DNA from 3 places in the Allobosea eneae genome. Region 3 is predicted to be linked to each of the others. Evidence: predicted binding sites of a transcription regulator. Region 3 holds the regulator's gene; each other region holds the start of a gene.
The links. The regulator PhoB, encoded in region 3, activates phosphate uptake and scavenging genes when phosphate is short. The targets are predictions, from matches to a motif close to TGTCATNNANCTGTCAT.

Region 1 (10,029 bases), on a different contig from region 3:
AGCGTCCCGGCATTGCTGGCGCTGGACGAGAGCGATCTTCTTCTGGAGGTGGAGCGCCGTTTCGGCCTGGAGCTCGGCGAGATCGCCCTGGAGAGCCGGCCGGGCGCCTATCCCCTCTCCTTCGGGGTGGCGCGCCGGTTCATCGGCGAGCGGCTGGCGCTGCTCGGCGATGCTGCCCATGTGATCCACCCGATCGCCGGCCAGGGGCTCAATCTTGGGCTAAAGGATGTCGCGGCACTGGCGGAGGCGATCGTCGATGCGGCGCGGCTGGGTCTGGATGTCGGCAGTTCGGAGGTGCTGGAAGCCTATGAGAAGGGGCGGCGCTTCGACACCGTCGCCATGGGGGTCGTCACCGACGGGCTCAACCGGCTGTTCTCGAACGATTCGACGCCGTTGCGATTGGCGCGCGATCTCGGCCTCGGCCTGGTCGAGCGCATGCCGGGGCTGAAGCGCTTCTTCATCCGCGAGGCGGCCGGGCTCGCCGGGCCGACGCCGCGGCTGCTCAAGGGCGAGATGCTGTAGCCACTACCAGTCATGCTCGGGCTTGACCCGAGCATCTCAGGCCGGAAGGAGCTCCGGTCGGCACTACCTCGTCATGAGATTCTCGGGGCTGCACTTCGCTTCGCCCCGAGAATGACGCGAGCACTACCGGCACTACCCTTCCAACTGCCGTGCCTCTTCCGGCAGCATGATCGGGATGCCGTCGCGGATCGGGTAGGCCAGCTTGGCGGCGCGGCTGATCAGCTCCTGGCGCGCGGCGTCGTATTCCAGCGTCGCCTTCGTCACCGGACAGACGAGGATCTCCAGCAGCTTCGGGTCGATCCGGGTCACGGCCGCGCTGTCCTCGTCTGGGTTCATCATCACATCATCTCCAGCGGTCGCCACCCGCTGAGCGGCGACCAATTCCTGATAGCCGGTGTTACCGGCGCGGCAGATCGGCCAGCATGCCGGCCGCCACCATCAGCTTTGGCAGGGAGAGACCCGACATGGCAATGGCCGAGACGGTCGCACGGGTGCGCTCGGCATCGGCGCCGCGCTCCGCCAGCCAGTCCTTCAGCGCGTCCGGACCCGACTTGCCGGTAGCGATCTCCTGGGTCAGCCCGGCATGGGCATCGGTGAGGGTCTCGACCGCGCGCTGGCGGGCGAGGCGCTCGTAATCGTCGGTCGCGGGAACGGCCGCGGCAGCCGACCTCAGGGTAGAGAAGCCGAAGACCGAATCGGTGCCGAAATGAATCCAGGCGACCTCGACGATGTCGCGCTTGGTCCGGCTGGCGATGTCGACGATATCCGTGGCCTCGGCGAGCCAGGGCAGGCTGGCGACGCGCACCGCGAGTGCCTCGGGCACGCCCTCGGCCGTGAGCGCAGCGATGCGGGCATTGCGCGCCTGTGCCGCCGCTTCCGGTAGCAATTCGGTGAGTGCGCCCTCCAGCGCCGCGACGCCCTTGGCGTAGTGCGCCACGGTCTGCTCGATTGCGCCGGGCTTGGCGACGCCGCGACGCAGGAACCAGCGCATCCGGTCGACGACCAGCTCCTGCGCGGCGGCATAGAGCCCGGTCTGGGTCTTGCCCGGCAGCTTGGCGTCGAGCGCGTCGATGGCGCCGTTCAGCGTGATCAGGTCGAAGGCATCACGCGCGACGGCATAGGCCGCCGCGATCGCCGGCGCCTCGGCGCGGGTCTGGTCGGCCAGCATCGAGACAATGGCCGGGCCGCCGCGATTGATGATGGCGTTGGCGAGCTGCGTCGCGACGATCTCGCGGCGCAGCCTGTGGCCGGCGATCTCCTTGCCATAGCCCTCGCGCAGCGGCTGCGGGAAATAGCGGATGAGCTCGCTCTTGAGATAGGGGTCGTCGGGGATCGCCGATTCGAGCAGCGCGTCGTGCAGCGCGAGCTTGGCATAGGCCAGGAGCACAGCGAGCTCCGGCCGGGTCAGGCCTTCGCCGCGCTTTTCGCGCTCGATCAGCACGGCGTCCGACGGCAGATACTCGACGCCGCGGTCGAGCCGGCCATCCTCTTCGAGCTGCACCATCAGCCGGCGCAGATGCGGCGTCGCCTGGATGCCCTGCGCCTCGGTCAGCGATAGCGCCAGCGTCTGCAGGTAGTTGTTGCGCAGGACGAGCAGGCCGACCTCGTCGGTCATCTCAGCCAGCAAAGCGTTGCGCTTCTTTTCAGGCAGGCGACCGTCGCGGACTGGGTCGGCGAGCGCGATCTTGATGTTGACCTCGACGTCGGAGGTGTTGACGCCGGCCGAGTTGTCGATCGCGTCGGTATTGAGCCGCACGCCGTTGCGAGCCGCCTCGATACGGCCGCGCTGGGTCGCGCCGAGATTGGCGCCCTCGCCGATCACCTTGGCGCGCAGATCGGAGCCGGTGACGCGGATCGCGTCATTGGCACGGTCGCCGACCTGGGCGTCGCTCTCGTCGCTGGCGCGGATATAGGTGCCGATGCCGCCGAACCAGAGCAGGTCGACCGGCGCCTTCAGGATCGCGGTCATCAGTTCGGCCGGCGTGACCTGCGCCTTATCGAAGCCGATGGCCTGCCGGGCCTCGGGTGATAGCGCGATGCTCTTGGCCTGGCGCGAGAAGATGCCGCCGCCCTTCGAGATCAGCGCTTTGTCGTAGTCCTGCCAGGACGAGCGCGGCAGGGCGAAGATGCGCTGGCGCTCGGCGAGGCTCTTGGCTGGATCCGGATCGGGGTCGAGGAAGATGTCGCGATGGTCGAAGGCGGCGATCAGCTTGATCGCCGGCGAGAGCAGCATGCCGTTGCCGAAGACGTCGCCGGACATGTCGCCAACGCCGGCGACGGTGAAGGGCGTCGCCTGGATGTCGACATCCATCTCCCGGAAATGGCGCTTCACCGCCTCCCAGGCGCCGCGGGCGGTGATGCCCATGCCCTTGTGGTCGTAGCCTTGCGATCCGCCCGAGGCGAAGGCGTCGCCGAGCCAATGGTGCTTCTCGGCGGAGAGGGCGTTGGCGGTGTCGGAGAAGGTCGCGGTGCCCTTGTCGGCGGCGACGACGAGATAGGGATCGTCGCCGTCATGGCGGACCGTGTCCGGCGGCGGCAGGATCTTCTCGCCGTCGAGATTGTCGGTGAGCTCGAGCAAGGTGCGGATGAAGATGCGGTAGCTCTCGGTGCCTTCGGCCAGCCAGGCCTGACGGTCGCTCGCCGGCGGCAACCGCTTGGGCACGAAACCGCCCTTGGCGCCGACCGGGACGATGACGGCGTTCTTGACCTGCTGGGCCTTGACCAGCCCGAGCACCTCGGTGCGGAAATCCTGCGGCCGGTCCGACCAGCGCAGGCCACCGCGTGCGACCTTGCCGAAGCGCATATGAATGCCTTCGACGCGCGGCGAATAGACGAAGATCTCGTAGAGCGGGCGCGGCAGCGGCATGCCGTCGACCTGGCCGGAGGCGAGCTTGAACGAGATCGTGCCGCGCGGATGCCCGTCAGGCCCGATCTGGAAGAAATTGGTGCGCAGCGTCGCGTCGATCAGGTTGACGAAGCGGCGCAGGATGCGGTCCTCGTCGAGGCTGGTGACGTCGGCGAGCGCGGCTTCGATGCGCTCGCGCTCGGCCTTCATCTGCTCGGCGCGCTTCTCGTCAGAGAGGTGCGGGTCGAACTTGGCGACGAAGAGCTTCACCAATCCGGTGGCGATGCCAGAATGGCGGGTCAGCGCGTCGGCGATGTAGTCCTGCGCGTAGGGCGCGCCGACCTGGCGCAGATAGCGGCCGAGCGCCCGCAGCAGCGCAGCTTCCCGCCAGGCGAGGCCGGCGGCGAGAACGAGCTGGTCGAAGCGGTCGGATTCGGTGAGGCCGCGGAACTGCGCCATCAGCGCCGCCTCGATCGTCGGATCGAGGTTCTCGATATCGATCTCGCCGCCGCTGGCACGCTCCAGCGTCATGTCGTGCAGCCAGACGCGGGTGTCGCTGCCCGCCCCGCCATTCTGTTGCGGGGTAATGTTGAAGGTGCGCTCGTTGACGACGCGGAAGCCCATGTTCTCCAGCATCGGCACGCGCTCGGAGAGCGAGATCGCGGCGCCGCGCGAGAACAGCTTGAGATTGGCCCGCGTCGGCCCGTCGCCCTCGCGGCGGTAGAGGTTCACCGCACGCGGACGCTCGTCCGACAGCTTCTGCAGCATGTCGACGTCGACCAGGGCGTCCTCGGCGGAATAGCGCTCGCGATAGGCGGCGCCGAAGGCCTCGGCATAGCGCTCGGCGAGGGAGCGAGCGGCCGGGCCGGCCTTGCCGGCGTCGAGTGCGTCCTTGAGGCCGTCGCTCCAGGTGCGGACGATCGCGGCGATGCCTGCTTCCAGCGTGCTGCGGTCGACCTTGGGCGTGCGGCCCTCGTCGCGCCCGATGATGTAGTGGGTGCGGGAGAGCGGCCCCTCAGGATAGGCCGGATAGGCGGCGGAGAGGCGGCCCTGGTAGATGCGGGCGAGGAACTCGCCGACGCGGCGGCGCACCGTGGTGTCGTAGCGGTCCTTCGGAATGAAGACGAGCGCCGAGACGAAGCGGTCGAACTCGTCGGCGCGGGCGAGCGCCCGGATGCGCGGCCGCTCGGTCAACTGCATGATGTCCAGGGCGAAGCGCTCCAGCGTCTCGACATCGATCTGGAACAGCTCGTCGCGCGGGAAGGCGTCGAGCACGTTGTAGAGGGCGCGGCCGGAATAGCTCGACGGGTCGAAGCCGGTGCTCTTCAGTACGCGCGCGACCTTGAGGCGCAGATAGGGGATGCCGCGGGCGCTGCCGGTATAGGCGTTCGAGGTGAGCAGGCCGACGATGCGTAATTCGCCGTCGAGGCGGCCGTCGGGGGTGAAGAGCTTGACGCCGACATAGTCGAGATGGACGCGGCGGTGGACACGGCTCTTGACGTTGGCCTTGGTGATGATCAGCGCCTGCGGCTTGGCCAGGAAGGCGCGGATCTCCGGCGTCATCACCACGAGCTCGCGATTCTTGCGCAGCACCCGGACATCCGGGTCGCGCAGGATGCCGAGACCGGAGGAATCGACCGGATCGGCAGCCGTGTCGCCGCCGGCGAAGCGATAGGCCCGCACGCCGAGCAAAGTGAAATTGTCGCTGGCGATCCATTCGAGGAAATTCAGGGCCTCGGTGACCTCGTCCTCCGGCAGCGGCGGTGGATTGGCGCGGTAGGACTGGATCACCTCGGTGATACGCCCGCGCATCGCGGCCCAGTCGTCGACGGCGAGGCCGACATCGACATAGACGCGGGCGAGGCCGGCGGCGAGCCGCTCGCGCGCCTCGGCGGTGTCGATCCGGTCGAGATGGATATGGATCAGGCTCTCGCGACGGGTGCCTTCGACGGCGCGGCCGGAGGCCTCGCCGGCGAGCGACTGGAAGCTACCGTCGTCCTTGCGCACCACGGCGAGGATCGGGTGGGCGACGAGGCGCGGCTCGTAGCCCTGCTCGGTCAGCTCGGCCAGGGTCGAATCGAGCAGGAACGGCTTGTTGTCGTTGACGACCTCGAGGATCGTGATCTGGCGCTCGCGCCCGTCCTGCTTCACCGCCTCGTCGCGGAAGCGCAGATTGGGCTCGCCGGGTTTGCGCTTGCCGCTCAGATGGGCATAGGCGGCATCGGCGGCGCGAACGAGTAGTTCCGGTGGCAGCGCAACGAGATCCTCGGCGACGGTGCGGCCATAGAGCAGCTTGGGGAAGTCTGCGGGCATCGCCGAACCGAGCTCGCGGGCAGCAGCCTCGATCGCGGTGACGGCTGCAGCCGTGGCATTCGCTTCGCGCTTGGCCATAGTCTTCTTCCCCCTGCTATTTTGCCGAAGCGATGACATAGCTCACCGGCTGCTGCAACTTTCGTCGGATGCCAGCAGCCAGATTGCACCAATATGGCGCGGACGCAGCAAGTCGTGCCCGATCCGCGCGGATATCGACGCAAGGAGTGCAGAGATGACGAAGAAGCATGACAAAGCGATGGTGGGCGAGCAGCCTGCGAAGCAGGACGCGCCGCCCGCCGTGATGGCGCTCTCTCTGCCGCAAGCCGAGCTTTCCGAGGCGATGCAGGCCTATTTCGCCAAATGCGAGGAGAAGCTGGGCTATGTCCCGAACGTCCTCACCGCCTATGCGCATGACGACGCCAAGCTCCAGGCCTTCGCCGCCTTCTACAACGACCTGATGCTGGCGCCGTCGGGCCTGTCGAAGCTGGAGCGCGAGATGATCGCGGTCGCGGTTTCCAGCGTGAACCGCTGCTATTACTGCCTGACGGCGCATGGCCAGGCAGTGCGCCAGCTCTCCGGCGACCCCGTCCTCGGCGAGATGATGGTGATGAATTACCGCGCCGCGCAGCTCTCAGCCCGTCACCGCGCCATGCTCGATTTCTCGGTGAAGCTGACGGAAAGGCCGCACGAGGTCGAGGAGGGGGACCGGCAGAGCCTGCGCAAGGCCGGCTTCGGCGAGCGCGACATCTGGGACATCGCGGCCGTCGCCGCCTTTTACAATATGTCGAATCGGATGGCCTCGGCCGTCGATATGCGGCCGAATCCCGAATATCACGGCGCGTCACGCTGAGTTGCCAAAGAAAAACGGCCGGCGGAAACCGCCAGCCGTGAGTTGGCCTCGACTCGCTGGCCCGGCCCGCCACAGCGCCGGAGGGGCTGGGGGGCTGACGTGTCCGGAACCGGACAGGCCGGGCCGCCGAGGCAACGATTCGGAGTTGAACGCCGTAACGGGGCGCTCACTTGGCGCAAGCGCGGCGAAATCATGGCAATCGCGGCAAGACTGATGATCGCGGTGGGGTCGTCATCAATCTGTCTTGCAGCGCCCTTGCCAGCGCCGGAGGGCGGGCGCATCATCCCTTGCCGGATAATCGCCGGTAACGAACAGGAGGCGCGATGAGCGAAAGCGAAACTCCGCCAGGTCAGCGAGCGGGCGCGGTCGTCGCCTTTCCGGCTGCCGCGCCCTCCTCGGTCACCTTCGATCGGCGCGAGCTGAACGAACTGTTCAATCTCTATGGTCGCATGGTCGCGGCCGGCGAATGGCGCGACTACGCCATCGACTTCCTGCGCGACAAGGCACAGTTCTCGGTCTTTCGGCGCACCGCCGAGGTGCCGCTCTACCGAATCGTCAAGGATCCATCGCTGGCCCGGCGCCAGGGCGCCTATTCGGTGGTGACCGCGACCGGGCTGATCCTGAAGCGCGGTGCGGAGCTTGGACGAGTCCTCAAGGTGCTCGACAAGCGTCTGAGCGTGGTGAACTGACCCCGCGCGAAGGGCGCTGCCCAAACAAAAAGCCCCGGCCGTGAGGCCGGGGCTTCGTATTTCCTAGGCTGTCGCCCGGCTCACTCCTGCTTGGAGCCGAAGAGCGAGAGCAGCATCTGGAACATGTTGACGAAGTTCAGGTAGAGCGACAGGGCGCCGTTCACCGAGAGCTTCGCGGCCGACTCGGAATCGAGGTCCGAGTACAGGTACATTTCCTTCAGGCGCTGCGTGTCCCAGGCGGTCAGGCCGGCGAAGACCAGCACGCCGATCACCGAGATGGCGAAGGAGAGCGCGCTCGACGCCAGGAAGATGTTGACCACCGAGGCGATCACCAGGCCGATCAGGCCCATGATCAGGAACGAGCCCATGCCCGACAGCGACTTCTTCGTGGTGTAGCCGAACAGGCTGAGGCCAGCGAAGGAGGCCGCGGTGATGAAGAACACCTTGGCGATCGATTCACCGGTGAAGACCACGAAGATCGACGACAGCGAGATGCCCATCACCGCCGCGAAGGCGAAGAACATGGCACGGGCGGTCGACGAGCTCATGCTCTCGGCCTTGAACGAGAAGAAGAAGATGAAGGCCAGCGGAGCCAGCATCACCACCCACTTCAGCGGGGACAGGTAGAGCGCCTGGCCGAGCGGCGTCAGCGCGGTGACCTTGCCCGAGGGCGAGTAGCCGGCGATCGCCAGCATGGAGATGCCGATCGCCATCAGGCCGGTGATGGCCAGGCCGATGCTCATATTGTTGTAGACGCCGAGCATGAACGAGCGCAGGCCCTGGTCCACCTCGACGGCGCTGGTCTGCTGGGCGCGGCCGGCGCCCCAGACCTGAGCGTTGCGGTCGAAATCGCTCATGGAGAGAGTTCCCCTTGAAACTTTGCCTGGCGGGCAATCGCCCTTGCGACGCCCACCGCCGCGCACCAATGTCGCGACACCACGAAATATGAGGGGGATCGCGCAGGCTTACAAGAGGGCGGCATGGTTAGCGTCGCTGCCGGCATAGAAATTCGTCGGCCAGTCGATGCAACATTACCGTCTGTCCATGTTTATGCCTGATCGCCTTGAGTCAGACCTCATAAATTCCGCAGATGAGAAGCGGGCGCTTTCGACAGTATTTGTAGCGTTCCGATCAATCCGAACACGACGGTGACCACAACCGCTGCAGTCGCGGCGATAATAGCGCCTGTCGGATCGGGGACGAAATCTATCTTCATCACTTGCGTGACGACGCCCCAGCCGGCCGCGGCACCTGCCAGGAGCCCGAACAAGGCGGAAACGACGCCGATGCCTGCGTATTCGAGGACGTACGACGAAAGTATGAAGCGGCGGGTGGCGCCTAGGGTCTTCAGGATCATCGCGTCATAGAGCCGCGCCCTCTGCCCGGCCGCCAGGGCGCCGGCCAGGACCAGCAGGCTCGCGCCGATGGCGAGGCCGGAGGCGCCGCGAATCGCCCCGGCGAGCTGGCCGACGATGCCGTTGACCGCTTCGAGCGCGTCCTTGACCCGGACCGCCGTCACCGCCGGGAACGCGATGGCGAGCTGGCGCATCAGGGCAGGGTCACCGGTCGCGGGCGTCGCGCCATTGTCGGTCACGGTGGCGAGGTTGGTATGGGGTGCGCCGGCGAAGGTGTTCGGCGAGAACACCATGACGAAATTGATGCCGAGCGAACGCCACTCGATGTCGCGGAAATTGGCGATGCGCGCGGTGATGTTGCGGCCGAGGACGTTGACGGTGAGCTTGTCGCCGAGCTTGAGGCCGAGCCCCTCGACGGCGCGGGCGTCGAAGGAGACCAACGGCTCGCCGCGATAGTTCTCCGGCCACCACTCGCCCGAAGCGAGCCTGGAGGCCTCGGGCATGCCGGCGGAATAGGTGATGCCGCGATCGCCCTCGAGCACCCAGGCCATCTGCTCGCTGGCCTTGATCTGTTCGGCCGGAACGTCGTTCACGCTGACGATGCGCCCGCGCATCATCGGCACGCGCTCGACATGGGCGCCGGGGCGTTGCTCGGCGAGGAAACGGTCGAACTCGGCCGCCTGGGCATTGGGGATGTCGAGGAAGAAGAAGCTCGGCGCCTTCTGCGGCAGGGACTGGGTCAACTGCCGGCGTAGGCTGACGTCGATGAAGGCGAGCGTCGATAGCAGGGCGACCCCGAGGCCGAGCGACAGCACCAGCGAGGGCGTCAGCGCGCCCGGGCGATAGGTGTTGGCGAGCGCCATGCGCAGCGCCGGCTGGCGTGGTCGTCCAGCGCGGCGGGCCAGCGCCATCAGCCCCCAGGCGATCAGGCGCAGCAGCAGGAAGACGCCGCCGGCGGCGCCGATATAGATCAGGGCGATGCGCCGGTCATAGGCGAAGACGAGCGCGACGCCGACGAGGCCGGCGAGCGCCGCGAAGAAGAGCGCGAGGTAGATCCAGCGCGGCCGGCGTCGGTCCGGTTCGATCTGGTCGCGGAACAGGGCCGAGACCGGGACGTCATGGGCGCGGCCGAGCGGGATGATGGCGAAGACCAGCGCGGTCAGCAGCCCGTAGAGCGCAGCGACAGCGAGCTCGGCCGGGGCGAGCGTCGGCTCGAACGGCAGAGGCAGGATGTCGGCGAGCATATAGCCAAGCGCGAAGGGCGCTGCAGCGCCAAGGGCCAGCCCGATCGTGATGCCGAAGCCGGCGACCAGCATGACCTCGGTCAGATGGATCGCGACGACGCGGCCGCCGGTGGCGCCGAGCGCCTTCAGCGTGGCGAAATCGAGCCGCTTGGCCTCGACGAAGCGGCGCACCGCATTGGCGACGCCGACGCCGCCGACCAAGAGCGCGGTC
Region 2 (10,029 bases), on a different contig from region 3:
CTCAATATGTTGGGCATGTTCTGATCGCAAAAGTGGTGCCCACTTTTGCGGAACATGCCCTAGTTTTGCGTCAATCCTGCGATTCGGTGGACTTATGCGCACATTGATCCTGGCCTTGCCAATCGTCCTCACCGCCGCGACCGCGGCCCACGCCGATTTCGACTCCTGCGTCGCCGGCCTGCGGTCTGCCGCAGCCGCCAAGGGCGTCTCCGGCGCCACCTTCGACCGTGCCATGGCGGGCGTCACGCCCGACATGAAGGTGATCGAGGCGATGAACAACCAGCCGGAGTTCAAGACGCCGATCTGGGACTATCTCGGCACGCTGGTCGACGATGAGAAGGTCGCGGAAGGCCGCTCGATGATGCGCCAGCACGCCTCGACGCTCGCCGCCGCCGAGCAGCGCTTCGGCGTCGACCGCCATACGATCGCGGCGGTCTGGGGCGTGGAGAGCGATTTCGGCAAGGCACGGGGCAAGATGCCGCTGGTCCAGGCGCTCTCGACCGGCGCCTGCTTGGCGCCGCGCCGCAATGCCTTCTTCAAAGGCGAATTGATCGCGACCCTGCAGATCATCCAGCGCGGCGACGTCCGTCCCGAGCGGCTGTTCGGCTCCTGGGCCGGCGCCTTCGGCCACACCCAGTTCATCCCCTCGACCTATCTGCGGCTCGCGGTCGATGGCGATGGCGACGGAAGGCGCGACCTGGTCGATTCCATCCCCGATGCACTTCATTCGACCGCGAACTTCATGGACAAGGCCGGCTGGGTCACCGGGGCGACCTGGGGCTACGAGGTCCGCGTGCCCGGTGGCTATTCCGGCCCGACCGGGCGCAACCCGAAGCAGCCGGTCTCGTCCTGGGCGGCGCGAGGCATCGTCAAATTCGACGGCTCGGCGCTGACCGGTTCCGGCAATGCCGGCTTGCTGATGCCGGCCGGCCGTAATGGCCCGGCCTTCCTCGTCTTCAAGAATTATGACGCCGCCTACAGCTATAACGGCGCCGATTCCTATGCCCTCGCGATCTCGCTCCTGTCCGACCGCCTGCGCGGCCGGCCGGGCGTGCAGGGGGACTGGCCGACCGACGATCTGCCGCTCTCGCGCGAGCAGCGCCGCGAACTGCAGCGCCTGCTGATCCAGCGCGGCTACAATGTCGGCGAGCCCGACGGCGCGGTCGGTGCGCTGACGCGGGCGGCGATCAAGGACATCGAGGCCAGGATCGGCATGCCACAGACCGGCCGCCCCGGCGAGAAGGTCCTGCGCGCGCTGAAGGGCGGGCGCGTCTGAGGCGCAGCCGTCCCGTGCTTGCGCACGAACGCTGCGCCCCGTAAGCAGCCAGCGCATTTCCGTTGCGCGAGGCTCAATCGATGGCGAACCACAAGCTCCTGCTGCTCCCCGGCGACGGCATCGGCCCCGAGGTGATGGGGCAGGTCGAGAAGATCGTCTCGTGGTTCGAGAAGCAGGGCCTCGGCTCGTTCTCGCTCGAGCGCGGCCTCGTCGGCGGCGCCGCCTACGACGCCCACAAGCAGGCGATCTCGGAAGGCGACATGAAGCTCGCCCAGGACGCCGATGCCGTGCTCTTCGGCGCGGTCGGCGGCCCGAAATGGGCCGATGTGCCCTACCAGCATCGTCCCGAGGCCGGCCTGTTGCGGCTGCGCAAGGATCTCGGCCTGTTCGCCAATCTTCGTCCGGCGATCTGCTATCCGGCGCTGGCCTCGGCCTCGTCGCTGAAGCCCGAGGTGGTCGAGGGCCTCGACATCCTGATCGTGCGCGAGCTCACCGGCGGCGTCTATTTCGGCGAGCCGAAGGAGATTGTCACGCTGGAGGACGGCAGCAAGCGGGGCGTCGACACCCAGCTCTATACGACCGGCGAGATCGAGCGCATCTGCGCCGTCGCCTTCGAGCTGGCGCGCACCCGCCGCAACAAGGTCTCCTCGGCCGAGAAGCACAACGTCATGAAGACCGGCGTGCTCTGGAAGCAGACGGTCACCGCACTGCACGCCAAGAGCTACAAGGACGTCGAGCTCGAGCACGTGCTGGCCGACAACTGCGCCATGCAGCTGGTGCGCTGGCCGAAGCAGTACGATGTCATCGTCTGCGACAACCTCTTCGGCGACATCCTCTCCGACGTCGCGGCGATGCTGACCGGCTCGCTCGGCATGCTGCCCTCGGCCTCGCTCGGCGCCGAGGATCCGGCGACCGGCAAGCGCAAGGCGCTCTACGAGCCCGTCCACGGCTCGGCGCCCGACATCGCCGGCAAAGGCCTCGCCAATCCGATCGCGATGATCGGCTCCTTCGCTATGGCGCTGCGCTATTCCTTCGGTGCGGGTGAAGCCGCCGACCGGCTTGAGGGCGCGATCGCCGATGTGCTCGGCGCCGGCACCCGCACCAAGGACATCGCCGCCCCCGGCGCCAACGCTGTCTCGACCACCGAGATGGGCGACGCCATCGTCAAGGCGCTCGAAGCGCGCGGCTGACCCGGATCGCCACCGGCACAGGAAGCGGGTGGTGACCTCCGAGGGATTACGGTTTCCTCGCATCTGCGGCTGCTTCGGCCGCAGATGCGAGGTTTCTCATGAATACCGATGCTGGCGGACTCTCTGCCATGGAGCTGCTCGAACGCATGTTCGCGATCGAGCTCCGTTTCCTGCAGCAGGACGAGGCCGATCTCGGTCTGCTCGCCACGGCCTTCCATCCCGATGTCATCGTGCATGAGCCGGCATCGCTGCCCTATGCCGGCGACTGGTGTGGGCTAGACGGGATCGGGCGCTTGTTCAGGGCGATGCGCGAAACCTGGAGCGATCTGTCTGTCGATGGCCTGCAGGCGGCCAGGTTGGGCGATATGGTCGTCATGACCTGCACCTTGCGGCTCACGGCGCGTAGCAGTGGCAGGACGCTCACGCAGCCTTTCGCCGAGGCGCTGCGCTTCGAGGATGGCCGCCTGATCGAGGGCACGCCGTTCTACTTCGATACGGCGGCGATCAAGGCGGCGCTCTCCTGAACTCGCAATCGGAACGAGCTGACGGTGCTTGACGGTATCGACGAAAGAACGAATAGTGAACATATGTTCATGTCGGGTATGGCGATGGGAGGGGTGGTCATGTCGATGGAATTGCTTGTCGGATTGCCGGCTGGAGCGACGGCCGATGGTGTGAAGCTCTCAGCTCAAGCCAAGCAGCTGGGCTTCGAGCTTTCATTCAATGGTCCGTTCTCGCTCGACAGCGCCGACGGCTTTCAACCGGGCAAGCTGGCTGGTTTCGAAGCTGGGATCGAAGTCGACATTGTCGGACGAGATGAGATCGACGAGATATCGGAGCTATTTGGCGAGCAGGCGAACAAGCTGGAGAAAGTGATCGCCTTCTATTGGGGCGGAAGCTTTGTCGAGGGTGCCTTCGCTTTTGCCGTCGCCGCGGCGCTGGTCGCAGCCTGCAATGGCGTCTGTTTCGACCCTCAGGAAGATGAGCTGTTGTCGCTGGAGCAGGTAAGACAGGAAGCAGAAATCCTTCTGGACGAGGCTCGCAGGCAACCGGCCGGCTGATTGCCTCTCAGCTCGCCCTGCCGCCATACTGCGCCTCGTGCAGGCGTCGGTAGATGCCGGGCCGCTGTACCAGCTCCTGATGCCGGCCCTGCTCGGCGACGCCGCTCTCGTCGATGACGATGATGCGGTCGGCATCCTGGATCGTCGCCAGGCGATGCGCGATGACGAGCGTCGTCCGGCCCTTCGAGAGCTCGGCGAGCGAGGCCTGGATGGCGCGCTCGGTCTCGGTGTCGAGCGCCGAGGTCGCTTCGTCGAGGATCAGGATCGGCGGGTTCTTCAGGAACATGCGGGCGATCGCGAGGCGCTGCTTCTGACCGCCCGAGAGCTTGACGCCGCGCTCGCCGATCACCGTGTCGAGCCCGTCGGGCAGGCGCGCGATCATCTCGTCCAGCCGCGCACGCCGGGCGGCCTCGACGATCTCGTCCTCGCTCGCGCTCAGCTTGCCATAGGCGATGTTCTCGCGGAGCGTCCCGGCGAAGAGGAAGACGTCCTGCTGGACGATGCCGATCTGGCCGCGCAGCGAGGCCAGCGTCATCTGGCGGATATCGATGCCGTCGATCGTAATCTTGCCGCCATCGACATCGTAAAAGCGCGGCAGCAGCGAGCAGATCGTGGTCTTGCCGGCGCCTGACGGCCCGACGAAGGCGATGGTCTCGCCGGCGCGGATCGCAAGGTCGATCCCCTTCAGGATGGTGCGGTCCGGCGTATAGCCGAAGCTGACATTCTCATAGGCGATGTCGCCCTTGAGGCCGGAGACCGCGATGGCGCCCGGCAGGTCGGCGATGTCGGGCCGCGTATCCAGGAACTCGGTGTAGCGCCGGAAGCCGGCGATGCCCTTCGGATAGGTCTCGATCACCGAGTTGATCTTCTCGATCGGCCGGAAGAACACCGTCACCAGCAGCAGGAAGCCGACGAAGCCGCCGGCGCTGAGATCGCCGATCAGCACGTAATAGGCGCCGGCGATCATCACCGCCATCTGGGTCAGGCGCATGCCGAAATAGGAGAGCGAGGTCGAGGCCGCCATCAGCCGATAGGCGTCGAGCTTGGTGCGGCGATAGCGCTGGTTGTCGACCGCGAACAGGCTGCGCTCGTGCTCCTCGTTGGCGAAGGCCTGGACGACGCGGATGCCGCCGACATTCTCCTCGATCCGGGCGTTGAACGAGCCGACGCTGCCGAACAGTTTTTGCCAGTTCGCCGTCATCCGCCGGCCATAGCGGCTGGTCAGCCAGGCGATCAGCGGCACGATCGTCGCGGTGATCAGGGCGAGCGGCGGATGCACGCTCAGCATCAGCGCGAAGGCGCCGATGAAGGTCATCACCGCGATGAACAGGTCTTCCGGCCCATGATGGGCGACCTCGCCGATCTCTTCGAGGTCCTTGGTCAGGCGCCCGACCAGATGGCCGGTCTTCTGGTTGTCGAACCAGCCGAAGGACAACTTCTGCAGATGGTCGAACGCCTTGCGGCGCATCTCGGTCTCGATGTTGATGCCGAGCATGTGGCCCCAATAGGTCACCACCACCATCAGGCCGGCATTGATCAGGTAGATCACCAGCAGGCCGAGCGAGGCCAGCACGATCAGGCTCCAGTTGCCGCTCGGCAGGAGCTGATCGACGAACAGCTTCACCGCGATCGGAAAGCCGAGCTCGAGCAGGCCCGAGATCACGGCGCAGCCGAAGTCGAGCAGGAAGAGGCCGCGATGGGGGCGATAGTAGGCGAAGAAGCGGGCGAGCATGGCGGCCTGTTAGCACATTGGCGAGGTGCCGGTCAGGTGGCGAGGTACGGAGCGTCACGCGCGGGTTGCATTGCGGCGATCGAGCGAGGCGGCGCGACGGAGGTACCAATCTTGCCTTGTTGACACGCGCGGGACGGAGATCACGATCGGTTCCTTTCGGAGGGGCGGGCCGTGGTCAGACTGGTGTTCATTGTTGCTGCGCTGGCGTCGTTCGCCATGCTTGCCGGCGGTCCGGCATCCGCGCAGGATGGTTGCAAGCAGGTCACCAGCTCCTGCTCTGCAATGTTCAAAAGCTGCGAGCAGAACTGCAACAAGGTCAGCAACAACGCGTCCGCCTGCATCGCCCGCGTTTGCAGCCAGCCGCTCGAAGGCTGCAAGGCGAACGGTGTCTGGCGCAGCGTCCAGAGCGGCTCGGCCTGCTGGGCGACGAAGAACAGGTCCTGAGCGGTTAGCCGCCCAGCCGATACTTCACGAAGCCTTCGCCGGCATCGCCGATCGGCTGCGCCTTCAGCGTTTCCGGCTTCTTGTTGACGGCGGCAGGGGAGGTCGGGAAGGTGACGTTGACGTTCGCCGGCAGCGGCTTCAGCGACCAGTTGCCGTCGGCGGCCGGGTTGATCGTCTTCTTCTCGATGATGCAGCGCACGATCACGTCGCGATTGAGGTCGGGCGCCTCCAGCACCACCGTCGTCTTGGTGCCCGGGAAATTGCCGCCGCCGGAGGCACGGTAATTGTTGGTGACGACGATGAACTCAGCCTTCTCGTCGATCGGCTTGCCCTGATAGGCGAGCTCGACGATGCGATGGGCGCCTGGCGCCACCAGCTTGCCGTCGCCGTCATAACGCGAGGCCTGCGTCACGTCGATCTGGTAGCTGACGCCGTCGATCACGTCGAAATTGAAGGCTGGGAAGCCGGGATTGATCAGCGGCTGCTCCTCGGTCCTGGCGATGTCGATCCGGTTGAAGATGCCGGCCGAGCGCTCCAGCCATTCGCGGATCTGCGCGCCGCTGACTTTCACGACCTGCACCGTGTTCGGATAAAGATAGATGTCGGCGACGTTCTTGATCGCGATCGGCCCGGCCGGGATATCGGTGAAGAAGGCCGGCCCGGCGCGCCCGCCCGATTTGAAGGGCGCTGCGGCCGACAGGATCGGCAGGTCCTTGTACGGCGTCTGCGCCAGCAAGGGCTTGGCGTAGGCGATCTGCGCCTCCGCCACGATCTGCACGGAGGGATCGTCGGCGACGAGGGCGAAATAGCTGTTGATCGGGGCGCTGGTCGTGCCGACCGGCTCGCGCATGTAATTCAGCGTCGCTTCATGGTCGGCCTTCACCGTCGCCAGCACGGCGGCCTCGACCTCGGCCTTCGGCACGATCTTGCGGTCGGGCGTGCGCTCATAGATCGGCTTGGGATCGACCTTGAAGTCGGCGATGCGCCAGCGCCCGTCGCGCTTCTCCAGCTCGAGGTCGACGATGCCGACATGCGAGCCCCAGAAGCCGGGCTGGCAGGCCGGCTTGCCATGCAGCGAGCCCTTCTTGTTGTCGACGCCGGGAATGCCGTCGAAAGCCTTGCCGCCGGGGAAGACGAGATGCTGATGGCCGGTCAGCACGACATCGATGCCGTCGAGCTTGGCGAGGTGCAGCGCCGCATTCTCCTCCCCGCCCTTGCGCTCGCCGCCGGCGATGCCCGAGTGGCAGAGCGCGATGGTCAGGTCGGGATGGGCCAGCGCGATCTCCGGAAGGTATTTCTGCGCGGCATCGACGATGTCGATTGCGGTGACCTTGCGGTCGAGATTGCCCTTGTCCCATTGCATGATCTGCGGCGGCACGAAGCCAATCACCGCGATGTTGAGGACATGCTTCGTGCCGGCCTCGTCCTCGAAGCTCTGCTCGAAGATGCGCCAGGGCTCGATCAGCGTGCCGCCGCCGACCCGGTCGACATTGGCGCAGACGATCGGGAATTCGGCGCGGGCGAGGCCGTTCTCGAGGAATTCGAGCCCGTAATTGAACTCGTGATTGCCGAGCGTGCCGCACTGATAGGGCAGGGCGTTCATCGCGGCGATCATCGGATGGGTCTCGCCGGCCTTCAGCCCCTTCTTGTAGGCGACGAAATCGCCGAGCGATGATCCTTGCAGGAAGTCGCCATTGTCGAAGAGCAGGCTGTTCCTGGCTTCCGCCTGCGCCGCCTTGATCAGGTTCGCCGTCTTGGCGAGGCCGACCGTGTCGTCGGGCGCGTCGCGGAAGTAGTCGTAAGGCACGACGTTGACGTGCAGGTCGCTGGTCTCCAGCAGGCGGAGCTTGAGCTTGGCCGGAGCCTGCGCGGCGAGGGGGCTGGCGAGCGCGCCGGCTGCGGCGATGGCGGCCCCGGCCTTGAGCGTGTCACGGCGGCTGAAACTGCGGGCGCGGTCCATCATCGGCTCCTGAAGCAAGGTGCGGCGAAAGACGCTAGCACCATGTCAGGACCGTGACACGGGGGTAACGTCATGCTCGGGCTTGACCCGAGCATCTCAGACCGGAAGAGGCTGCCATCAGCGCCTTCTCGTCATGAGATTCTCGGATCTGCGCTTCGCTCCGTCCGAGAATGACGCTCGTGTTACCGGCTCACGCCCTCCATCCGCACCCGCCCGTCGGCGCCCTCTGTCCAGGCGGCGATGGCGCCGTCGCCCAGCCGCTTCGCCTTCACCTGGAAGGCCTCGCCGGCGATCAATGGCGCGAGCCCGCGATAGTCGAGCCGGATCGGCTCGCTGCCGGAAAGGGTGGCGATGATGTTCATGATCAGCGTCGCCTGGATCGGCCCGTGCACGACAAGCCCGGCATAGCCCTCGACGCCGGTGACATAAGGCTGATCGTAGTGGATGCGGTGGCTGTTGAAGGTGATCGCCGAATAGCGGAACAGCAGCACCGGATCGGCCTCGACCGTCCAGGTCAGGTCGGCCGGGCGCCGCTCGGCCGGAGCGGCGGCTGCTGGCGGCTCGGCGCCCGGCTTGGCCGCCTCGCGATAGACGATGTTGTGCCGCTCGCGCAGCGCGACGCCCCGCGATGTGACCAGCTCATGATCGACCGCGACGAAGCAGAGCGGGCCGCTGCGGCCTTCCTTGTAGGAGACGTCGCCAATGGTCGAATGGCGGGTGACCTCGTCGCCGGTCCGCAAGGGCGTGATCGTCTCGATGCGCCCGCCCGCCCACATCCGCCGCGGCAGTTCGACCGGCGGCAGGAACTCGCCCTTGGCGGCGTGCCCATCCCGGCCGAGCGCGGCCATCGGCGAGATCGGCGGCGCGAGGCACCAGTGCAAGGCGAGCGGCGCTTCGCCCTGCGGGTATGGTGCGAGGTGAGGAGAGAACGTCGCCTCATAGCTGGCGACCAGCCGCGGCGTGATCAGGTCGGAGGACTGCTCGCTCTTGCCGATCCAGGACTTCAGATGGTCGATGTTCATTGGGCTCAGTAGCTTCTGGGCATGCCAAGCACGTGCTCGGCGAGATAGGACAGGATCAGGTTGGTCGAGATCGGCGCGACCTGGTAGAGCCGCGTCTCCCTGAACTTGCGCTCGATGTCGTATTCCTCGGCGAAGCCGAAGCCACCATGGGTCTGGATGGCGGCGTTGGCAGCCTCGAAGGAGGCGTCCGCCGCCAGCATCTTGGCCATATTGGCTTCCGCGCCCGGATTGGCCCCGGCCTCGTAGAGCCGGATCGCCTCGCGCACCATCAACTCCGCCGCGCGCATGTTGGCGTAAGCCCTGGCGATCGGGAACTGGATGCCCTGGTTCTGGCCGATCGGCCGCCCGAAGACCTGGCGCTCCTTGGCGTAGGTCGAGGCCTTGTCGATGAACCATTTGGCATCGCCGACGCATTCGGCCGCGATCAGGATGCGCTCGGCGTTCATGCCGGAGAGGATATAGCGGAAGCCCTTGCCCTCCTCGCCGACGAGGTTGGCCGCCGGCACCTTCACATTGTCGAAGAAGACCTCGTTGGTGGCGTGGTTCATCATCGTGCGGATCGGCCGGATCGTGAGGCCATCCTTCAAGGCTTCGCGCATGTCGAGGATGAAGACCGAGAGCCCTTCGGTGCGCTTCGCGACCTGATCGCGCGGCGTGGTGCGGGCGAGCAGCAGCATCAGGTCCGATTGCGCTGCCCGGCTGGTCCAGATCTTCTGGCCGTTGACGACGTAGTGATCGCCTTCGCGGCGGGCGGTGGTGCGCAAGGCGGTGGTGTCGGTGCCGCTGGTCGGCTCGGTGACGCCGAAAGCCTGCAGGCGCAGTTCGCCCGAGGCGATCTTCGGCAGATAGCGCTGCTTCTGGTCCTCGCTGCCGTGCCGGAGCACCGTGCCCATCACATACATCTGCGCGTGGCAGGCGGCGCCATTGCAGCCCTGACGCTGGATCTCCTCCATGATCGCCGCCGCGGCCGAGAGCGTGAGTCCTGCGCCGCCATACTCCTCCGGGATCAGCGCAGAGAGGAAGCCGCTCTGCGTCAGCGCCGTCACGAACTCGCTGGGATAGGCCATCTCGCGATCGAGCTTGCGCCAGTACTTGCCGGGGAAATCGGCGCAGAGCCTCGCCACCGCCTCGCGGATGTCGGAATGGTCGTTGGATGTCGTCATGCTCATCTCAGGCTGATCGGACCGTCTTCGCCGCGAACTCGCTGCGCAACGCTTCGTCATGCTCGCCGAGGCCGGGCGGCGCCCGCATCGGCACGCGTTTGCCGTCGACCAGCACCGGCGGCGCCAGCACCTCGATCGGGCCGTTCGGGGTCGGGACGGGCAGGGTCGTCGCGGCCGGATG
Region 3 (10,029 bases):
AGCCCGGCGAGCTCGCCCGCGCCTTCGCCAATGCCAGCCAGCGCCAGCTCCTGCTCGCGCTCGGCTTCACCGCGCTGAGCTATCTGCTGCTCACCGGCTACGACGCGGTGGCGCTGCGGCGACTTGGCCTGTCGATTCCCTATCGGACGACGGCGCTCGCCTCCTTCACCAGCTATTCCGTCGCTTTCACGCTCGGCTTCCCGATCGTCACCGGCGGCACGGTGCGCTACTGGATCTATTCGGCCAAGGGCGTGCGCGCCTCGGAGGTGGCGAGCCTCACCGTCATCGCCGGCCTGACCTTCTGGCTCGGCCTCGGCATGATCCTCTGCGCCAGCCTGTTCTATGCGACGGAGTCGGTGGCGCAATTGGCGCGCACCTCGCCGCTGGTCGTGCAGGCCGTCGGCGCGGCCGTGGCGCTTGGTACGCTCGGCTATCTCTTCTGGGTCGCGACCGGTGAACGCACCTTGCGGGTCAGCGGCTGGAATCTGCCGCTGCCCGGCCTCGGCGTCACGCTGACGCAGATGCTGCTTGGCGCCGCCGAGGTCTGCGCCGCCGCCGCCGTGCTCTATGTGCTGCTGCCGGGCGGGCACAACCTGCCCTATGAGAGCTTCCTGGCCGCCTATATCTTTGCCTGCCTGATCGGCATCGCCAGCCATGCGCCGGGCGGGCTCGGCGTCTTCGAGGCGACCATGCTGATCGCGCTCAGCCGTCTGCCTTTCGAGCAGGTGCTCGGCGCGCTGCTACTCTTCCGCATCATCTACTACATCCTGCCCTTCATCCTCGCGCTGGTCCTGCTGGCGCTGAACGAGATGATCCGGCGCATCCGGCGGCACGAGATCTGACGCCGCATCTTGGGCGCACATCCTTGACGCCGCTTCCAGCCGACGCAAACTCCTGTCCGCCGGGCATGATCGAGGACACCGCCGGCTCATGGGATGGAGCCAGTGGACGCGACCAATCTGATCGACGAGATCTATGAAGCCGCCATCGTGCCGGAGAAATGGGCCGATGTGCTGGACCAGCTGGCGACCCGGGCAGGCGGGGTCGGCACGATCCTGTTCGCGGCTTCGCCGAACCGGTTCCAATGGACCTCGTCCGAATCAATTCATGCTGTCACAGCCGAATGGGTAGCCTCGCCCTTCGTCGCGGATAATCTGCGAGGCAAACGCCTGGTTCCGCTCTACGAGCCGCGTTTTCTGACCGATCTCGACGCAATCACGCCAGAGGAGATCGAGCAGGATCCGTTCTATCGCGATTTCCTCAGGCCGCGCGGCTGGGGCTGGTGCGTCGGCACCTCGATCCGCTTGACGAGCGGCGACAGCATCGTCTTCTCGATCGAGCGCCTCTATGCCGACGGCCCGGTCCCGCGCGAGACGGCCGAGACGCTCGATCCCCTCCGGCCGCACCTTGCGCGGGCGTCGATCATCGCGGCGCGTCTCGGCCTGGAGCGCGCGCGTGCCAGCGTCGCGGCTCTGGAGCTGATCGGACTGCCGGCGGCGATCATCACGGGCCGCCACAGCGTGCTGGCGGCCAACGCGTTGCTCCTGAGCTGCACGGCAGTCGAGATCGGCGCCTTCGATCGCATCCGTCTCGCCGATTCCGTGGCGAACGAACACTTGCAGCGGCACCTCGATGTGGCGGGGGGCGCTGGCCTATCCTTTCCGATCCGGGGGACGAGCGAGCGGCCTGCCTTCGTGGCGCATCTGGTTCCGCTCAGGCGAGCCGGGCTGGATGTGTTCTCCGGCGCGGCGCAATTGTTCTACCTCACCGAGGTCGGCCGCGGCGCGGCGCCGCCCGCAGCGATCCTCGAAGCCCTCTTCGATCTCAGCCCGGCCGAAGCGAAGGTCACGCGGCTCTTGCTCGCGGGCGGCACGGTCGCCGGCATCGCCAGCAGCCAGGGCATCCGGCCCGAAACCGTGCGCGGGCAGCTCAAGACCGTCTTCGCCAAGACCGGCGTGCGCCGGCAGGCTGAGCTGGTCCAGCTCCTTGGCGGGATCCCGGTTCCCGGCCCGCCGCGCTTCGGCCTGTCGGGGGCCATTGTACGCAAATAGCAGTTGGCCCCGCGCAGGGGAATTGCGCTGCACCACCGCTCCGGCATAAGACGCCTCGCCGCAGGCCACGCAAAGGCAGGAGCCGCATGCACGCTCTGGTCGACCCAAAGGCGCCGGTCACGGCGGCGCTGATCGAGGCTATCGGCGTTCCCGCCGTATTGCTCGACCCCCAGGGCGTGATCCAGGCGCTGAGCCCGACCGCGCCGGCGCTTGTCACCGCGCTCGCCAAGGGCAAGCCGCTCGCCCTGGTGATGCGCGACCCCGATCTGATCGATGCGATCGAGCAGGTCTCGCGCCATGGCGGCCGGCGCGCCGTCGAGCTGATCGAGCGCGTGCCGGTCGAGCGCACCTTCCGCATCCACATCGCTGCGCTCGCCGGCAGCGGCTGGCGCCGGGCCGTGCTTCTGACCTTCGAGGATCTCAGCGAGCAGCGCATGACCGAGCGGATGCGCGTCGACTTCGTCGCCAATGCCAGCCACGAATTGCGTACGCCGCTCGCCTCCGTGCTCGGCTTCGTCGAGACCCTGCAGGGGCCGGCGCGCAACGATGCCGCCGCCCGCGACCGCTTCCTGGCGATCATGCGCGAGCAGGGCCTGCGCATGGCCCGGCTGGTCGACGACCTGCTCTCGCTCTCGCGCATCGAACTGCGCGCCCATCTCGCGCCAGAGACGCCGGTCGATCTCTCCAGCATCGCCCGCGAAATTCTCGACTCCCTTGTTCTGATGGCGCGCGAGCGCGAGGTGACGCTGAATCTCGACGTGCCACAGCACCCAGTCACCGTCGCCGGCGATCGCGACGAATTGCTGCGGCTGATGGAGAACCTGGTCGAGAACGCGATCAAATACGGCCAGCGCGGCGGCGAGGTCGGCATCACCGTCGCGATCTCCGGCGAGGAGGCGAGCATCAGCGTGCGCGATGACGGGCCGGGCATCGCCCCGGAGCATCTGCCGCGCCTGACTGAGCGCTTCTACCGGGTCGACACCGCCGCCAGCCGCGAGGCCGGCGGCACCGGCCTCGGCCTCGCCATCGTCAAGCACATCGTCCTTCGCCATCGCGGCAGGCTGACCATCGAGAGCGTCGTCGGCCAGGGCGCGACCTTCCGGGCGATCCTGCCGCGCCTGCCGGAGTCGACCCGTTAACGATTTGTGACGGCAGCAGGCGCGCTTTCATGACTGTGTGTCATGTGGCTGTCATATAGCCGGTGTTCTAGCAAGGCCGCTGCTCTTGCGACCCAGAGAGGACATCTCATGCGCAAACTTCTCATTCTCGCGGCCGCTGCCGCCGGACTTTCGGGTGTTGCCCAGGCTGCCGACATCACCGGCGCCGGCGCGACCTTCCCCTTCCCGATCTACTCCAAATGGGCCGAGGCCTATAAGAAGGAGACCGGAATCGGCCTGAACTATCAGTCGATCGGCTCGGGCGGCGGCATCCGCCAGATCAAGGCGAAGACCGTCGCCTTCGGCGCCACCGACGCTCCGCTCAAGGGCGAGGATCTGACTAAGGACGGCCTGATCCAGTTCCCGACCGTGATGGGCGGCGTCGTCCCGGCGATCAACATCGCCGGTGTCGATGCGGGCAAGCTCAAGCTGACCGGCCCGATCGTCGCCGAGATCTACATGGGCACCATCAAGAAGTGGAACGACCCGAAGATCACGGCGATCAACGCCGGCGTCACCCTGCCGGACGCCAACATTAACCCGGTCTACCGTTCGGACGGCTCGGGCACGACCTTCGTCTTCACCGATTACCTCTCCAAGGTTTCGCCCGAGTGGAAGTCCAAGGTCGGCGCTAACACCTCGGTCCAGTGGGCCGTTGGCATCGGCGGCAAGGGCAATGAGGGCGTTTCCGCCTCGGTGAAGCAGGTCGCCAACTCGATCGGCTATGTCGAGTACGCCTACGCCAAGCAGAACAAGCTCAACTTCGCGCTGATCCAGAATGCCGACGGCAACTACCCCGCGCCGGACGACAAGTCCTTCCAGGCCGCCGCCGCCAACGCCAACTGGAATGAGGCCCCCGGCTTCGGCATCTCGCTGAACAACCAGAAGGGCGCTCAGGCCTGGCCGATCACCGCTGCCACCTTCCTGCTCGTCCACGCCAAGCCGGAGAAGCCGGAAGAGGTGCAGGCCGCGCTGAAGTTCGTCGACTGGGCCTACAAGAACGGCGACCAGCTCGCCCTCGACCTCGACTATGTGCCGCTCCCGGCCAACGTCAAGGATCAGGTCCGCAACGCCTGGAAGGGCGTCACCGACCCGGCCGGCAAGCCGATCTTCTGATCGCGCCCGCCCCTAGAACGACCGGCGGGGGCCGTCACCGGCCCCCGCCGCCTTGCGCGACGAGACCGACTCTTTCCGTCTTCACGTGATTCGGAGTTCCACGGATGGCTGCCGTGACTGACCAGATGGCGCCCGGCGCGCATGTTGCCCGCAAGACTCCGAAGGGCACGTTCGACATCGTCTTCCGCAACGCGAGCTTCCTGTCGGCCCTGTTCGTGCTGCTGCTGCTCGCCGGGATCATGGTCTCGATGGTGATCGGCGGCTGGCCGGCCTTCCGCGAGATGGGGCTGGGCTTCCTGACCTCGAGCGTCTGGGATACCCAGAACGATCAGTACGGCGCCTGGCCGGCCATCGCCGGCACCCTCTCGACCGCCTTGATCGCGCTCGTCATTGGTGTGCCGCTCTCGCTCGGCATCGCCGTCTTCCTGACTCAGCTCGCGCCGCCCTGGTTCAAGCAGCCGGTTTCGACCGCGATCGAGCTGCTCGCCGCCGTGCCGTCGATCATCTACGGCATGTGGGGACTCTTCGTCTTCGTGCCGCTCTTTGCCGCCTATGTGCAAGTGCCGCTCTCGAACGTCGTCGAGGGCATGCCGATCCTCGGTACGATCCTCTATTCGCGTTCGCCGTCCGGCCTCGGCATCCTCACCGCCGGCTTCATCCTGGCGTTCATGATCATCCCGTTCATCGCCTCGATCACCCGCGACATGCTCGACCAGATCCCCTCGGTGCTGCGCGAGAGCGCCTATGGCATCGGGGCGACGACCTGGGAGGTCGTGCGCCATGTGCTGGTGCCGCAGGCCGGCGTCTCGATCATCGGCGCTATCATGCTCGGCCTCGGCCGTGCGCTCGGCGAGACCATGGCGGTGACCTTCGTCGTCGGCAACGCCAACCGGCTGTCCGGCTCGATCATGGATCCCGGCTCGACCATCGCCTCGCGCATCGCCAACGAGTTCAACGAAGCGCTTGGCCTGCAGCTCAACGCGCTGATCGCGCTCGGCTGCATCCTGTTCTTCGTCACCTTCGTCGTCCTCGTGATTGCGCGCATCCTGGTTGCGCGGGTAAAATCCTACTGAGCGGATGGAAAGACCATGACTCTCGCCACCCCCTCGACCGTTCGTGCCCTGCCGCCCGCGACCTGGGGGCGCGTGCGACAGTCGCGCCGAACCGCTGACCGGGCGATGAAGATCATCGCGACCACCTTCACCCTGCTGGCGATCTCCGTGCTGTTCTGGATCCTCGGCATGCTGATCGTGAAAGGCATCGGCGGCCTTTCGGTCGCGACCTTCACCCAGATCACGCCTGGTCCCGGCTCGGAAGGCGGCGGTCTCGCCAACGCCATCGTCGGCTCGCTGGTGCTGACGTTCCTCGGCATCGCGGTGGCGACGCCGATCGGCGTGCTGGCCGGCACCTATCTCGCCGAATACGGCAAGGGCTCGAAGCTGGCCGACCTGATCCGCTTCATCAACGACATCCTGCTCTCGGCGCCCTCGATCCTGATCGGCCTGTTCGTCTACGTGATCATGGTTCAGCCGCTCGGCGGCTATTCCGGCTGGGCCGGCGGCGTCGCGCTCGGCATCATCGCGATCCCGGTGATTGTGCGCACCACCGAGGACATGCTGCGGCTCGTGCCCGGCCCGCTGCGCGAGGCCGGCTCGGCGCTCGGCGCCCCGCCCTCGGTGGTGATCACCTCGATCACCTGGCGGGCGGCGAAATCGGGCATGGTCACCGGCATCCTGCTGGCGCTCGCGCGCATCGCCGGCGAGACCGCGCCGCTGATCTTCACCGCCCTGAACAACAATTTCTGGTTCTCGCCCAGCCTGTTCGGCGGCGTCTCCAACCTGCCCGTGACGATCTACCAGTTCGCCTCCGCCCCTTACGAGAATTGGCAGCAGCTCGCCTGGGCCGGCTCGCTGATCATCACCGTCTCAATCCTCGTGCTTTCCATCATCGCCCGGCGCATCGTGCGCGGCGGCAAGTGATCCAAGTAGCGTCCGATCGGAAGGACCATGAAGATGCTCTCGACCCTGGAACTGAGCCCGCAGACGCTGGACGCCGACGCTCCCGTCCGCATCGCCGTCAAGAATCTCGATTTCTACTACGGCGAGCACAAGGCGCTGAAGAACATCAACCTCGACTTCCGTGACCGCCACGTCACGGCGCTGATCGGCCCGTCGGGCTGCGGCAAGTCGACCCTGCTGCGCATCTTCAACCGGATCTACTCGCTCTATCCCGAGCAGAAGGCCACCGGCGAGATTCTGCTCGACGGCCGCAACATCATCTCCAACAATGTCGACGTGAACGAATTGCGCTCGCGCATCGGCATGGTCTTCCAGAAGCCGACGCCCTTCCCGATGTCGATCTACGACAACGTCGCCTTCGGCATCCGCCTCTACGAGAAGCCGCCGAAGTCGGAGCTCGACGACCGCGTCGAGGGCGCGCTGCGCCGCGCCGCGCTCTGGGACGAGGTCAAGGACAAGCTGAAGAGCTCCGGCATGGGCCTCTCCGGCGGCCAGCAGCAGCGCCTGTGCATCGCCCGCACCATCGCCCAGAAGCCCGAGGTCATCCTGTTCGACGAGCCGACCTCGGCGCTCGACCCGATCTCGACCGGCAAGATCGAGGACCTGCTCGAGCAGCTCAAGACCGATTTCACCATCGTCATCGTCACCCACAACATGCAGCAGGCGGCACGCATCTCGCAGTACACCGCCTTCATGTATCTGGGCGAAGTCATCGAGTTCGACGCCACCAACACCATCTTCATGAACCCGCACAAGAAGCAGACGCAGGACTACGTCACCGGCCGCTTCGGCTGAGGTCCACGCAGTCGTCGGCCAGCCCCGAAGGATACGCCCCGATGTCGGATCAACATATCGTCCGCTCCTACGATGCCGATCTCGAAGGCCTGCGCCGCAGCCTCGCCGAGATGGGCGGCATGTCCGAGCGCATGCTCGGCGATTCCACGGTCGCGCTGGTGCGCCGCGACACCGCGCTTGCTCAGAAGATCATCACGGCCGACCAGCGCCTCGACAATCTCCAGCGCGAGGTCGAGGAGAAGGCGGTGCTGACCATCGCCCGGCGCCAGCCGCTCGCCAATGATCTGCGCGAGCTGATCTCGGCGATCCGCATCGCCGCCGACATCGAGCGCGTCGGCGATCTCGCCAAGAACATCGCCAAGCGCGCCGTCGCGATCTCCGGCCAGTTCTCGCCGCCGCATCGCGCCGTGGTCGGCCTCGAGCATATGAGCCGCCTGGTCCAGGCCCAGCTCAAGGACGTGCTCGACGCCTATGCCGCCAGCAACGAGCAGAAGGCGATGGAGGTCTGGCGCCGCGACGACGAGATCGACGCGCTCTACACCTCGCTGTTCCGCGAGCTCCTGACCTATATGATGGAGGATCCGCGCAACATCACCTTCTGCACGCATCTGCTGTTTTGCGCCAAGAACGTCGAGCGCATCGGCGACCACACGACGAACATCGCCGAGACCATCCATTACCTCGTCACCGGCCAGTCCATGGACGAGACTCGGCCGAAGCTCGACACCACCAACATCCTCGTCGACCTGCCGGCGGCCAATGGCTGAACTGGTAGGCGGTTGAGCGAAAGCGAGACCCTATGCCTGCACGCATCCTGATCGTCGAGGACGAGGAGCCGCTGACCCTGCTGCTGCGCTACAACCTCGAGGCCGAGGGCTTCGAGGTCGACAGCGTGGCGCGCGGCGACGACGCCGAATTGCACCTGCGCGATCACACGCCGGATCTCGTCCTGCTCGACTGGATGCTGCCCGGCCTCTCCGGCATCGAGCTCTGCCGACGCCTGCGCACGCGTCGCGACACCGAGCGCGTGCCGATCATCATGCTGACCGCCCGCGGCGAGGAGACCGAGCGCGTGCGCGGCCTCGCCACCGGCGCCGACGACTATGTCGTCAAGCCGTTCTCGCTGCCCGAGCTGATTGCACGCATCCAGGCGCTGCTGCGCCGCGCCAAGCCGGGCCATGTCGCCGGACTGCTCGCCGCCGGCGATCTCGAACTCGACCGCACCACCCGCCGGGTCCGCCGCGCCGGGGCCGAACTGCATCTTGGGCCGACCGAGTTCCGACTGCTCGAATTCCTGATGCAGGCGCCGGGCCGCGTCTATTCGCGGGCGCAGCTGCTCGATGCCGTCTGGGGCCGCGACGTCTATATCGACGAGCGCACCGTCGACGTCCATGTCGGCCGCCTGCGCAAGGCGATCACCCCGGCCAATTCCAAGGATCCGCTGCGCACCGTGCGCGGCGCCGGCTATGCCTTTGACGAGACGTTTGCGCGCGGCTGACCGTTTTGGTCAGCGCGGCGTAGCGATAATGACCGCTGCGCCGGCAAGGCAGAGCGCCGAGCCGGCGAGATCATAGCGATCCGGCGGTATTTTCTCGACCAGTGCCATCCAGGCCAGCGAGGCGAGGATGTAGATGCCGCCATAGGCGGCAAAAGCGCGTCCGGCCGCGGGGCTGTCGATCAAAGCCAGCTGCCAGGCGAAGGCGGCGAGTAAGACCAAGCCTGGCAGCAGCCACCAGACCGGCTTGCCGAGTTTCAGCCAGGCCCAGAAGGCGAAGCAGCCGGCGATTTCGGCCAGCGCGGCGCCGAGATAGATCGCGAATGTCGCCATGCGCGGGCCCTCTGGTCCTGCCCATGAGCAACCGGCCTTGCGGCCGGCTTTCATGGTTATGCAATCGCGTCGCGAGCACTCAGGCGCGGATGGCCTTGCTGCGGTCGCGCCGACGGTCTGCCGCAGGCTGGTAGGCGATGCGAGCATGATAGGCGCAATAGGGCAGGCCGGTCGCGCTGCGGCCGCCGCAGAAGCGGAATTCCGGCGAGGTCGGGTCACCCATCGGCCAGCGGCACATATATTCGCGCAGATCCATGATGGTGACCCGCTCGGAGAACGGCACCACCACGTCCTCGGACGGGGCCGGCTCGCGCTCGACCTGCGCCTCGGCCTCGATCTCGGCCGCGAATTGCGGGGCGAGCGCGGTGTTGCCGCGGGTCAGCCCGGCGCCGCCGTTCTGATGTCCGGCCGGGTGGCTCGGCGGGCGGGCTGCCGGCTTGCGCGGACGCGGCGCGGCCGAGCCCGGGCTCTTGGCCCGGCCTGACAGGCCGAGACGATGGACTTTCCCGATGACCGCGTTGCGCGTGACATTGCCGAGCTCGGCGGCGATCTGGCTCGCGCTCAGGCCGTCGTTCCAGAGCTTCTTGAGCAGTTCGACGCGTTCGTCGGTCCAGGCTCCGGCTTCGGTCATGGGGTTGCACCTGTCTTCGTCATGTCCCACCGGCGGGCCGGCGAGGCATAGGGAGAGATCATGGCGGAATCCGATACCGGCAGCGTCCGTGGTTAAACGGAAGCCGTTACGCCCGGGACTGACGATACTGGAGACGCCGCACGAGATGTCGTATCTGACGAAGACGACCATACAAGATGGCCTGACTCGGCCACAAGAGTCGCCGAATCCTAATTCGGCTTTTCCCCAGCCAATCGCCGCAGATGGTGTGGCAGTGAGTCCAATCGGCAACGCTGTCGCGAGGTCATGGCTCTTGCAGAAGAAGCTTCAGCCCTCCTCCTGAGGAGCGGACGTCAGTCCGCGTCTTGCAGGATGCTCCAGCTGGTGCCGGAGCCTCCGGCAGCATCCTTCGAGACGCCGCTGACGCGGCTCCTCAGGATGAGGGCTGAGGGCA

Region 1: ACFPOB_RS21420 (DUF2794 domain-containing protein) is a predicted target of PhoB. The motif match lies at 6,760-6,776, and genes of this name have one in related genera.
Region 2: ACFPOB_RS28095 (bifunctional 2',3'-cyclic-nucleotide 2'-phosphodiesterase/3'-nucleotidase) is a predicted target of PhoB. The motif match lies at 7,706-7,722, and genes of this name have one in related genera.

What each region holds. Positions count from the first base shown of each region.
Region 1 covers NZ_JBHSLW010000035.1:42,393-52,421, reverse strand. The annotation lists gene ACFPOB_RS21440 (ubiquinone biosynthesis hydroxylase) at 1-522, shown strand, start outside; gene ACFPOB_RS21435 (Trm112 family protein) at 655-858, opposite strand; gene ACFPOB_RS21430 (NAD-glutamate dehydrogenase) at 920-5,758, opposite strand; gene ACFPOB_RS21425 (peroxidase-related enzyme) at 5,937-6,530, shown strand; gene ACFPOB_RS21420 (DUF2794 domain-containing protein) at 6,854-7,219, shown strand; gene ACFPOB_RS21415 (Bax inhibitor-1/YccA family protein) at 7,300-8,076, opposite strand; gene ACFPOB_RS21410 (ABC transporter permease) at 8,295-10,029, opposite strand, start outside.
Region 2 covers NZ_JBHSLW010000076.1:76,725-86,753, forward strand. The annotation lists gene ACFPOB_RS28065 (lytic murein transglycosylase) at 95-1,276, shown strand; gene leuB (3-isopropylmalate dehydrogenase) at 1,357-2,466, shown strand; gene ACFPOB_RS28075 (nuclear transport factor 2 family protein) at 2,565-2,990, shown strand; gene ACFPOB_RS28080 (hypothetical protein) at 3,015-3,527, shown strand; gene ACFPOB_RS28085 (ABC transporter ATP-binding protein) at 3,535-5,259, opposite strand; gene ACFPOB_RS28090 (hypothetical protein) at 5,431-5,703, shown strand; gene ACFPOB_RS28095 (bifunctional 2',3'-cyclic-nucleotide 2'-phosphodiesterase/3'-nucleotidase) at 5,708-7,666, opposite strand; gene ACFPOB_RS28100 (HTD2 family dehydratase) at 7,846-8,685, opposite strand; gene ACFPOB_RS28105 (acyl-CoA dehydrogenase family protein) at 8,691-9,848, opposite strand; gene ACFPOB_RS28110 (CaiB/BaiF CoA transferase family protein) at 9,856-10,029, opposite strand, start outside.
Region 3 covers NZ_JBHSLW010000042.1:16,829-26,857, reverse strand. The annotation lists gene ACFPOB_RS23750 (lysylphosphatidylglycerol synthase domain-containing protein) at 1-842, shown strand, start outside; gene ACFPOB_RS23745 (helix-turn-helix transcriptional regulator) at 945-2,051, shown strand; gene ACFPOB_RS23740 (ATP-binding protein) at 2,138-3,190, shown strand; gene pstS (phosphate ABC transporter substrate-binding protein PstS) at 3,299-4,324, shown strand; gene pstC (phosphate ABC transporter permease subunit PstC) at 4,429-5,397, shown strand; gene pstA (phosphate ABC transporter permease PstA) at 5,413-6,303, shown strand; gene pstB (phosphate ABC transporter ATP-binding protein PstB) at 6,337-7,137, shown strand; gene phoU (phosphate signaling complex protein PhoU) at 7,179-7,904, shown strand; gene phoB (phosphate regulon transcriptional regulator PhoB) at 7,937-8,635, shown strand; gene ACFPOB_RS23705 (YnfA family protein) at 8,645-8,965, opposite strand; gene ACFPOB_RS23700 (GcrA family cell cycle regulator) at 9,045-9,596, opposite strand.